Regions from separate parts of the Mesorhizobium sp. M0166 genome, predicted to be linked through region 2. Evidence: predicted binding sites of a transcription regulator. Region 2 holds the regulator's gene; each other region holds the start of a gene.
The links. The regulator LexA, encoded in region 2, represses DNA repair genes until DNA is damaged. The targets are predictions, from matches to a motif close to TGTTCNNNNTGTGTTCNG.
Positions count from the first base shown of each region.

Region 1: a site for LexA is predicted at 1,914-1,931, ahead of parE (DNA topoisomerase IV subunit B). Genes of this name have one in related genera too.
Region 3: a site for LexA is predicted at 1,831-1,848, ahead of NKJ46_RS08255 (YifB family Mg chelatase-like AAA ATPase). Genes of this name have one in related genera too.

Region 1 covers NZ_JAMYTD010000024.1:46,172-49,452, reverse strand. Annotated here, with positions in the region: gene parE (DNA topoisomerase IV subunit B) at 1-1,843, opposite strand, end outside; gene NKJ46_RS23280 (GGDEF domain-containing protein) at 2,110-3,279, shown strand.
Region 2 covers NZ_JAMYTD010000007.1:182,832-186,112, forward strand. Annotated here, with positions in the region: gene kynU (kynureninase) at 1-683, opposite strand, end outside; gene lexA (transcriptional repressor LexA) at 1,131-1,865, shown strand; partial or broken gene NKJ46_RS11825 (ComEC/Rec2 family competence protein) at 1,859-3,281, opposite strand, start outside.
Region 3 covers NZ_JAMYTD010000004.1:330,283-333,563, forward strand. Annotated here, with positions in the region: gene NKJ46_RS08240 (glycosyltransferase) at 1-242, shown strand, start outside; gene NKJ46_RS08245 (GtrA family protein) at 251-625, shown strand; gene gshB (glutathione synthase) at 841-1,782, shown strand; gene NKJ46_RS08255 (YifB family Mg chelatase-like AAA ATPase) at 1,941-3,281, shown strand, end outside.

The DNA.
Region 1 (3,281 bases), on a different contig from region 2:
AGCGGCCGATTTCGACCTTGCCGCGCCCGGTGAATTCGGTGCGCAGGAGTTCGTCCTTATGCGCGTCGTTGCGGGCATAGGCGACCTTGCCGCCTTGCCGGATCGAATACAGCGGCGGCACCGCCAGATAGAGATGGCCGCCGTGGACCAGGCTTGGCATCTCCTGGTAGAAGAAGGTGATCAGCAGCGAGGCGATATGGGCGCCGTCGACGTCGGCATCGGTCATGATGATGACCCGGTCGTAGCGCAGGTCCTCGTCGCGGTATCTCGAGCGCGTACCGCAGCCAAGCGCCTGGATGAGGTCGGATATCTGCTGGTTGCCGGCCAGCTTGTCGCTGCCGGCGCTGGCGACGTTGAGGATCTTGCCGCGCAGCGGCAGCACCGCCTGGCTGGCGCGATCGCGCGCCTGCTTCGCCGAACCGCCGGCCGAATCGCCCTCGACGATGAAGAGCTCGGCACCGGCGGCAGCATTCTGCGTGCAGTCGGCGAGCTTGCCGGGCAGGCGCAGCTTGCGCACCGCACTCTTGCGCGACACTTCCTTTTCCTGGCGGCGGCGCACCCGCTCGTCGGCGCGCGCGATCACCCATTCGAGCAGTTTCGACGCTTCCTGCGGATTATCGGCCAGCCAGTGGTCGAACGGGTCGCGGATAGCGCTTTCGACGATGCGGATCGCCTCGATCGTCGCCAGCCTGTCCTTGGTCTGGCCGACGAATTCCGGCTCGCGGATGAACACCGATAGCATGCCCGCTGCAGAGATCATCACATCCTCGGAAGTGACGATCGAGGCGCGCTTGTTGCCGACTAGATCGGCGTAGGCGCGCAAGCCGCGCGTCAGGACGTTGCGGAAGCCGGCCTCATGCGTGCCGCCTTCGGCGGTCGGAATGGTGTTGCAATAGGAATTGATAAAACCGTCGCCGCCGAACCAGGTCACGGCCCATTCGAGCGAGCCGTGACCGCCCTGCTTCTCGCTCTTGCCGGCGAACATTTCACGGGTCACCTGGAATTCGTCGCCGAGCGAGGCTTTCAGATAGTCCTTGAGGCCGCCCGGAAAATGGAATTCTGCCTTGGCCGGCGTCGTGTCCTTTTCCTTGATCAGCGAGGGATCGCAGGTCCAGCGGATTTCGACACCGCCGAACAGGTAGGCCTTTGAGCGCGCCATGCGGTAGAGCCGGGCCGGCTCGAACGCAGCACCCTTGCCGAAAATCTGCTCGTCTGGATGGAAGCGGATCTTCGTGCCGCGGCGATTGTGCACCTCGCCGAGCTGCTCAAGGCCGGTCACCGGAACGCCTCGCGAGAAGCGCTGGCGATAGAGCTTGCGCCCAATCGCGACCTCGACCTCGAGATGGTCGGACAGTGCGTTGACCACGGAAACGCCGACACCGTGCAGACCTCCCGAAGTTTCGTAGACCTTGCTGTCGAACTTGCCGCCTGAATGCAGCGTCGTCATGATGAGTTCGAGCGCCGGCTTCTTGAATTTCGGGTGCGGATCGACCGGAATGCCGCGGCCATTGTCGGTAACGGACAGGTATCCATCGGCGGAAAGCTCGACATCGATGAAGGTCGCATGGCCGGCGACCGCCTCGTCCATCGAATTGTCGATGACCTCGGCAAACAGATGGTGCATCGCCTTGTCGTCGGTGCCGCCAATGTACATGCCCGGGCGCCGTCGCACCGGCTCCAGCCCCTCCAGCACCTCGATGTCGGCGGCACTGTAGCTCTCGCTGGCGTCGCGGGGCGCCGGCCGCTTCGCCGCCTGCACCAGCGGGTCGGCCGGGCGCGCGGCGGCGCGAGCCGGTTGCGGCTGCTTGTCCAATTTGGCGAAAAGATCGTTGTTGTCGTCCATGCCGGTCCTGGATTCCGATGCTGCGAATCACCACCCGATACTGCCACGCTTTTCGCGGGCAGGCGACGGAGGTTCCTGTTACGTTCGAGGATAGAGCCTCTTACTGCAAAACCATTCGACAACCAAGCGGCGGAAATAAGCCTAGAGCATCGACGCTTTGTAAACCTTGTCCGAAGGTTGCGCCGCAAGGTTGGCTGAAAAACGATATCCGCGAACTGTCGCTGACCTAGAATGCAGCGGAATCCTCAAGAGGCTGTCGCTTAAGCATGTTGGATTACAGTTCGCTCTTGCTCGCGGCGACGCTGTCGGGCACGTGCCTCAGCATCACCATGTTTGCGATCTGGTTCACCGCGCCACAAGCCCGCTTTGTGCTGACGGTGGCGTGCGGCATTCTCGTGCTCGTCGCACATGTAGTGTTGTTCTGGCATTACACCAAGGATCCAAGCGCCTGGCTTTGCCAGATCGTGCTTGCGCTTCTCAGCCTCGGTTTTCTGATTATCTGCCTGTCGGCCATGCAATATCTCGGCATGCGCGACTACAGGCGCGCCATCTTGCCGACCTTGCTTGCGATGGCTGTTTGCGCGGGCGCGACATATCTTGGGTTTGATGGCGTCGGATTTATTGTCACCTACGCGACGGTAACGGCGCTGCTCTCGCTCATCGGAGCGATGTTCTGGATTGAGGGTGGTCACGATCGCCGGATATTGCTGGTCGTCTCGTTCCTGAGCGGCGTCTGTGCCCTGTCGTTCGGACTTTGCGGCGCGGTCTTGTTGGTCAAGGGCCAATGGGTGCTCGGTGTAGCACCGGACAATTGGGCCGAGCGGGTGAATTCCGTCGTAGCCGTCGCCTGCATGACCGGGCTCGGCGCATTGACGCTCTCCCTGCACCATTTGCAGGCGCAGATCGAATTGAAGGCCGAAACGATGACCGATCCATTGACCGGGCTGATGAACCGGCGGGCGTTGACGGCACTCTACGGCGAGCGGGTCTTCGGTCCGTTCATGTCCGTCGCCATGTTCGACCTCGACCATTTCAAGAGGACGAACGACGTATTCGGTCACCCGGTCGGCGACCAGGTTCTGCGCCGCTTTGCCGCCGTCATCAGGAAATACGCCAGAACCGGCGTCGACGCCTTCCGGTTGGGCGGCGAGGAATTCGTCCTCGTCATGTCGCGGATGACGGAAGAGAAGGCCTATGATGTTGCGAGCAAGATCAGCGTCGCCTTCGGCACGGAAGTCGTGGCCACCCAACTTGGTCCGTTGCGAAGCACAGTCAGCGGCGGCATCGGCTTTGGCGGAACAAGCGGCACCGGTCTCGACGATGTGCTGGCCGAAGCCGACGCAGCACTCTATGCGGCAAAGCGCGCCGGGCGAAATCGCGTCGTCGCCCGGGACCGCGCGAGCAAGGCCGACGAGCCGGCCTTGCGTTCTGCCTGATT
Region 2 (3,281 bases):
AGATATTTGTAGGTGCAGCCAACGGCAAAATCGGCGTTTGCCTTGTCGAGCTCGACTGGCATCGCTCCAGCGGTGTGGCAGAGATCCCAGACGATCATCGCCCCGGCTTCCTGGGCTCTGCGCGTCAGCGCCGGCATGTCGCGCAGTTCGCCCGACTTGTAGTTGACGTGGTTGACCAGCACCACAGCGGTGCGTTCGTCGATCAGCTCTTCGATGCTCGGCGCGTCGACCCCCGAGAGGCGCAGCAGCGTATCCTTTCGCGTCGAAGCCACACCCTCAGCCATGTAGAGGTCCGTCGGAAAACTATCGCCCTCGGCGACGATGACCTGCCGCTCCGGTCGCATGGCCATGGCGGCGTGCAGCAGTTTATAGATGTTGACCGACGTCGTGTCGCAGACCACCGTCTGGCCGGCCGCGGCACCGATCAGGCGCCCGAGCTGGTCGCCAAGTTCAAGCGGCATGTTGAACCAGCCGGCCGTGTTCCATGCGCGGATGAGATCATGCGACCATTCTTCGGTCGCGGCCTTGCGCAATTCATCGAAAGCGGCACGTGAAGCAGCTCCTAGCGAATTGCCGTCGAGATAGATCACTCCTTGCGGCAACACAAAGCGGTCGCGCATCGCGCGCAGCGGATCTGCGGCATCCATCGCCTTTATGGCCGCGAGATCGGGAATTCCTGTCATGATTTGCCTGCTCCCCCAAAATTCAATGCAACGCCGGATACGCATCGACTGTTCTTCCATCACCTGGTTGCGCGCAGGAAGGCTCCACCGGCGAGAAGCAGCCTAACCAGGCGGTGGAAACCAGGACTTAACCCGAGGTTGGCGTTTTGAGTTCGTTTCGTTCACGGTGCATTGACCAAACCGCACACTCGATAGGGGTTCACTTCCGTGCCCTCCGCCGACCGACGGCCGATGCCAATGTGGCCTTCCGGGAAGCCAGAAGGGCGCAAACGAAAGCAGAATCAAGGCGATGAGGCTCGCGACGGTGAAAGTGGGGTACCCCGGTTAGGGGACGTCGTTTGTTTCCCGAGCCTTAACGCATTCATTAAACTTTAAACAGTTGCGGAACACAACTGGAACAGATAGTGTTTGTTCTGGGTTTGTTTTCTGATTCTGTTGGGGGTCGCTATGCTGACACGCAAACAACACGAACTGCTTATGTTCATCCACGAAAGATTGAAGGAAAGCGGTATCCCGCCTTCCTTCGACGAGATGAAGGAAGCGCTCGACCTGGCTTCCAAATCGGGAATCCACCGGCTGATTACGGCACTGGAGGAGCGCGGCTTCATTCGCCGTTTGCCCAACCGGGCCCGTGCGCTGGAGGTGCTGCGCCTGCCTGACTCGATCGCCCCCGGCCTCAATGCGGCACGCAAGTTCTCGCCGAGTGTCATCCAGGGCAGTCTTGGGCAAGGCGGTCCGCGGCAAGGCAAGCCGACATCGTCGCGCGTCCCTGCGGCCGGAAATGACGACGATGTCGTCGCCGCCGTTTCGATCCCGGTGATGGGCCGCATCGCCGCCGGTGTGCCGATCGACGCCATCCAGCACCAGACGCATTCGATTTCGGTGCCGCCGGATATGATCATGGGCGGCGAGCATTATGCGCTCGAGGTCAAAGGCGATTCGATGATCGAGGCTGGCATTTTCGACGGCGACACGGTGATCATCCGCAATGCCGATACGGCGAGCCCCGGTGAGATCGTGGTGGCACTGGTCGACGAGGAGGAAGCGACGCTGAAGCGGTTCCGCCGCAAGGGCGCTTCGATCGCCCTGGAAGCCGCCAATCCGGCCTACGAGACGCGCATCTTCGGACCAGACAGGGTCAAGGTGCAAGGCAAGCTCGTCGGACTGATCCGCCGCTACTGAGTTCCGCCCTTGGCGCCGGCTTTGGGTTTGTCGGCCCTGCGGTATGGCGGCAGGCCCCGTGCCGCGCGTGAAAATTTCCGCTGCACGTGCCAGGGCCGGTATGATTTTTCGACCGCGAAACGGATTTCGGCGCGTGTTGCAGCTTGTGGATCGAAATAGACGGCGGCACTTCCCGCGCGCGCCAGTTGCCGTTTGGTGACGACGAGGACCAGCCGGTCGTAGTAGCAGGGGTTATGGGCGGTGGCGTCGTCGATGACGATCAAACTGGCAAAGGCGCAGGCTGGCCGCGCAGTATCGCGGTCCTTGGCTTGTGCGATGATCGCGCCGGATGGATGCCTGGCAAGGCAGAGGCCGTCCGTGCAAATGAACGGCATACCCGGCGGTAGGTCGGCCGGATCGGCAATGTCGAATTGCGGATCGTTCTTTCCAGGTGTTTCCGGCGCGACGATAGCCTCTGATGTGAGCGCGCGTTTCCAGTTGTCGATGGTGAACTCATTCGGGCGTGCCCGGTTGACCGCGAGTTCACCGCTGTCGATCGGCAGCGCGACCAACCGTGCGTCCTCCGAGATCAATACATCGGGTACGCGCGTCTGGGTTGTCGTTAGCAAGCCGGCGAGCGCAAAAGGAAGTGCCGCCAGCCGCAACCAGGTCGTCGCCATGCTGGCAATGACAAGGGCGATCGTCACCAAAAGGACGGATCTCAGCGAAATCAGCCCAACCGCATCGATTGGCGAGCGCTCGGAGATCCACCCGGACAGGGCGATCATCGCCGTCAGCCCCTTGCCCATCACGTATAGGAAAGGCCCATCCGCGCCGAACGGCATCGCCAGCGCACTGAGGACGGCGAAGGGCATGACGACCAGTGAGACGATGGGCATGATGGCCAGATTGGCGAACAGGCTGAGCGGCGCCACGCGCTGGAAATGCCATATGGCGAAAAGCGCCGTGGCGCTCCCTGCAATGATTGAGGTCATCGCCAGGCCGCCCATGCCCAGCAGGACCTTTCGCGTGGCGAGGCGTAGCGGCGACCGCCGCGGCGGCGGCGTGGTGGCCCTGCCGGCGCGGTAGTCGGACCAGCCGGCATAGGCGCCGACAAGGGCCGCCGTCGCGGCGAAGGACATCTGGAAGCTCGGACCGACCACCTCGTGTGGCGACACCAGAATGACCGCGATGGCCGAGATCGCCAGGTTGCGCATGGTGAGCGCGGCCCGGTCGAACAGCACGGCGATAAGCATCACCGCCAGCATGATGAAGCTGCGTTCGGCCGCTACCACAATGCCGGAAAAGACGAGGTAGGCCGCAATCGAAAAAAGCGCGGCGGCCGCGGCATATTTCTTGACCGGCCGTCGCGATGAGAAATCGGGAAACAGCGCAAAGGCGCCGCGTAGCAGCGCCATGATGGTGCCGGCGACCAAC
Region 3 (3,281 bases), on a different contig from region 2:
TCGAGTTCGCCGAAACCGGGCTTGTGCCGCGCATGCCGACCTGGGTACTGTCGGTCGGGCTGCTGCTGCTGTCGATGCTGGCGGCGGTGACCGGGGTAATCCTCGATTCGGTGTCGCGCGGCCGGGCCGAGCAGAAGCGCATCTTCTATCTGTCGATGCCTTCCGGTCGTGTCGAACGTGAACGTGCAAGCGCTCTCGCGACTTTGAAGGCCGGACCGCGCAAGACCCCGCGGGCGGCTTAGAGCTCTAAATGGGACGCCTCGCCCGCTTCATTGTCGCCGGCGGCATCGGCTTCGTCGCCGACGCGGCGGCGCTTTGGCTGGTGCTGACGATAGCGCCGCTCGGACCATTCGCGGCTCGCATCATCTCGATCGGTTTTGCCCTGTCCGTCACCTGGCTGATCAACCGCCATCTGACCTTCTCGCCTTCCAGCCGCGGCATCGCGCAAGAGGGCGCACGCTACGGCGGCGTCGGCATCGCCACCAGCATCGTCAATTATCTCGTCTATTGCGCCATGCTGTTCGCGCTGCCGATGGTGTCGCCGCTCGTTGCCCTTGCGGTCGCCTCGCTGGTTGCCATGGCGCTGTCCTTCCTCGGCTATTCCAAGCTGGTCTTCGACCGCTGAAAGCATCGCATTGGGGTCTGCGCCAAGCGAAGCGCAGCCTCATCATGACCTTGGCCGATTGGCAGAAGCCGCCGATTTCCTTATATCGCTGTCGTCGACGCATCGGCCCGAAAATCGGAAATCGAATTTCGAAAAGCACGATGCATGGATTGAAAAGTGTTGGAGCGTACTTTGTGCATCCAAATGGATCGCCCCAAGTGCGCTGGAGAGCTGCCATGCCCCTGAAAGTCGCCGTCCAGATGGACCATATCTCCACCGTGTCGATTGCCGGCGACACGTCGTTTGCGCTGTCGCTGGAAGCGCAGCGGCGCGGCCACCAGCTGTTCCACTACACGCCCGACCGGCTGTCGCTGCGCGACGGCAAGGTGTTCGCCCGTATCGAGGCGATGCAGGTCCGCGACGAGAAGGGCAACCATTATTCGCTGGGCGAAGAAGTCCGCATCGACCTATCGGAGATGGACGTCATCCTTTTGCGGCAGGATCCGCCCTTCGACATGAACTACATCACCACCACGCATATCCTCGAGCGCATCCATCCGCAGACGCTGGTGATCAACGATCCGGCCTGGGTGCGCAACAGCCCGGAAAAGATCTTCGTCACCGAATTTCCCGACCTGATGCCGGACACGCTGATCACCAAGGACCCGCTCGAGGTCTCAGCCTTCCGCAAGGAGTTCGGCGATATCATCGTCAAGCCGCTCTACGGCAATGGCGGCGCCGGCATCTTCCACCTGCACGAGGCCGACCGCAACCTCGCCTCGCTGCTCGAAATGTTCGGCCAGATGTTCCGCGAACCGTACATCGTGCAGCGCTACCTCAAGGAGGTGCGGGCCGGCGACAAGCGCATCATCCTGATCGACGGCGAGCCTGTCGGCGCCATCAACCGCGTGCCGGCCGAGCATGATTCGCGCTCCAACATGCATGTCGGCGGCCGCGCCGAAAAGACCGAGCTGACGGAACGCGAACGCGAGATCTGCGCCCGCATCGGCCCCTCGCTGAAGGAGCGCGGCTTCATCCTCGTCGGCATCGACGTCATCGGCGACTACATGACCGAGATCAACGTGACCTCACCGACCGGCATACGCGAAGTGCAGCGCTTCGGCGGCGCCGACATCGCCAGCCTGTTCTGGGATGCCGTGGAGGAGAAGCGTAACTAGTCGCTTCGGGAGCGCCGCGTTGCAAACATTGCAGCCGTTGCGTTCAGCTGTTCCCCAAATGTTCTTGCCTTCGCCGGAAATCTGTGGTTGTTTCCGGTGACGCCGTTCGCGGCATGATCGCAAAGGCTTGGGGCAAAGCCTGCATCCGGGGTGAAGACATGGTGGCGCGGGTTCGCACGGTTGCTTTCCAGGGCATCGAGGCCGTGCCGGTCGACGTGCAGGTGATGATCGCGCCGGGCAAGGTCAACATGCACATCGTCGGGCTGGCCGACAAGGCGGTGGCGGAAAGCCGCGAGCGGGTACAGGCAGCACTGCATGCATCCGGCCTGTCGATGCCGTCGAAGAAGGTCACCGTCAATCTGGCGCCGGCCGACCTGCCGAAAGAAGGCAGCCACTACGATCTGCCGATCGCGCTCGGGCTGATGGCGGCGCTCGGCGCCATTCCGGGCAACATGCTGGCCGGCTATGTCGTGCTTGGCGAATTGTCGCTCGACGGCACCATTGCCGCGGTGGCCGGGGCGCTGCCGGCGGCGATCGGCGCCAATGCCGAAGGCAAGGGCCTGATCTGCCCGTTCGCCTGCGGGCCGGAAGCGGCCTGGGCCGGCAAGGATTTCGACATCTTGGCGCCGCGCAGCCTGATCGCCATCGCCAATCATTTTCGCGGCACGCAGGTCCTGTCGCGGCCGGAAGCCGGCATCCGTGCTTCGGCGCGCGACCTGCCCGACCTTGCCGACATCAAGGGCCAAGAGACCGCCAAGCGGGCGCTGGAGGTGGCAGCAGCCGGCGGCCACAATCTTTTGATGGTCGGGCCACCGGGCTCCGGTAAATCGATGCTGGCGCAGAGGCTGCCGTCGATCCTGCCGCCGCTGGCGCCCAGGGAATTGCTCGAAGTCTCGATGATCGCCTCGGTGGCCGGCGAACTCGGCGAAGGAAAGTTAACCGACCGGCGGCCGTTCCGGGCACCGCATCATTCGGCCTCGATGGCGGCGATGGTCGGCGGCGGGTTGCGCGTGCGGCCGGGCGAGGCCTCGCTTGCCCATCACGGCGTGCTGTTCCTCGACGAGTTTCCCGAATTCTCGCCGCAGGCGCTCGATGCGCTGCGCCAGCCGCTGGAGACCGGCGACTGCATGATCGCGCGCGCCAACCACCGCGTCACCTATCCGGCGCGCATTCAGCTGGTCGCGGCGATGAACCCGTGCCGCTGCGGCATGGCCGGCGAGCCGGGCTATCGCTGCCTGCGCGGCGACCGCTGCCGCACCGACTACCAGGCGCGCATTTCCGGCCCGCTGCTCGATCGCATCGATCTCAGGATCGAGGTGCCGGCGGTTTCGGCGAGCGATCTGATCCGGCCGGACCGGGCGGAGAAGAGTGCAGCCGTGGCACTGCGCGTCGCTCGTGCCCGTACGATCCAGCGTGAACGCTTCGAGCGGCTCGGCGCGACCTCCGCCACCACCAACGCGCATTGCTCGCCGTCGGTCATCGAGGAAATCGCCATGCCC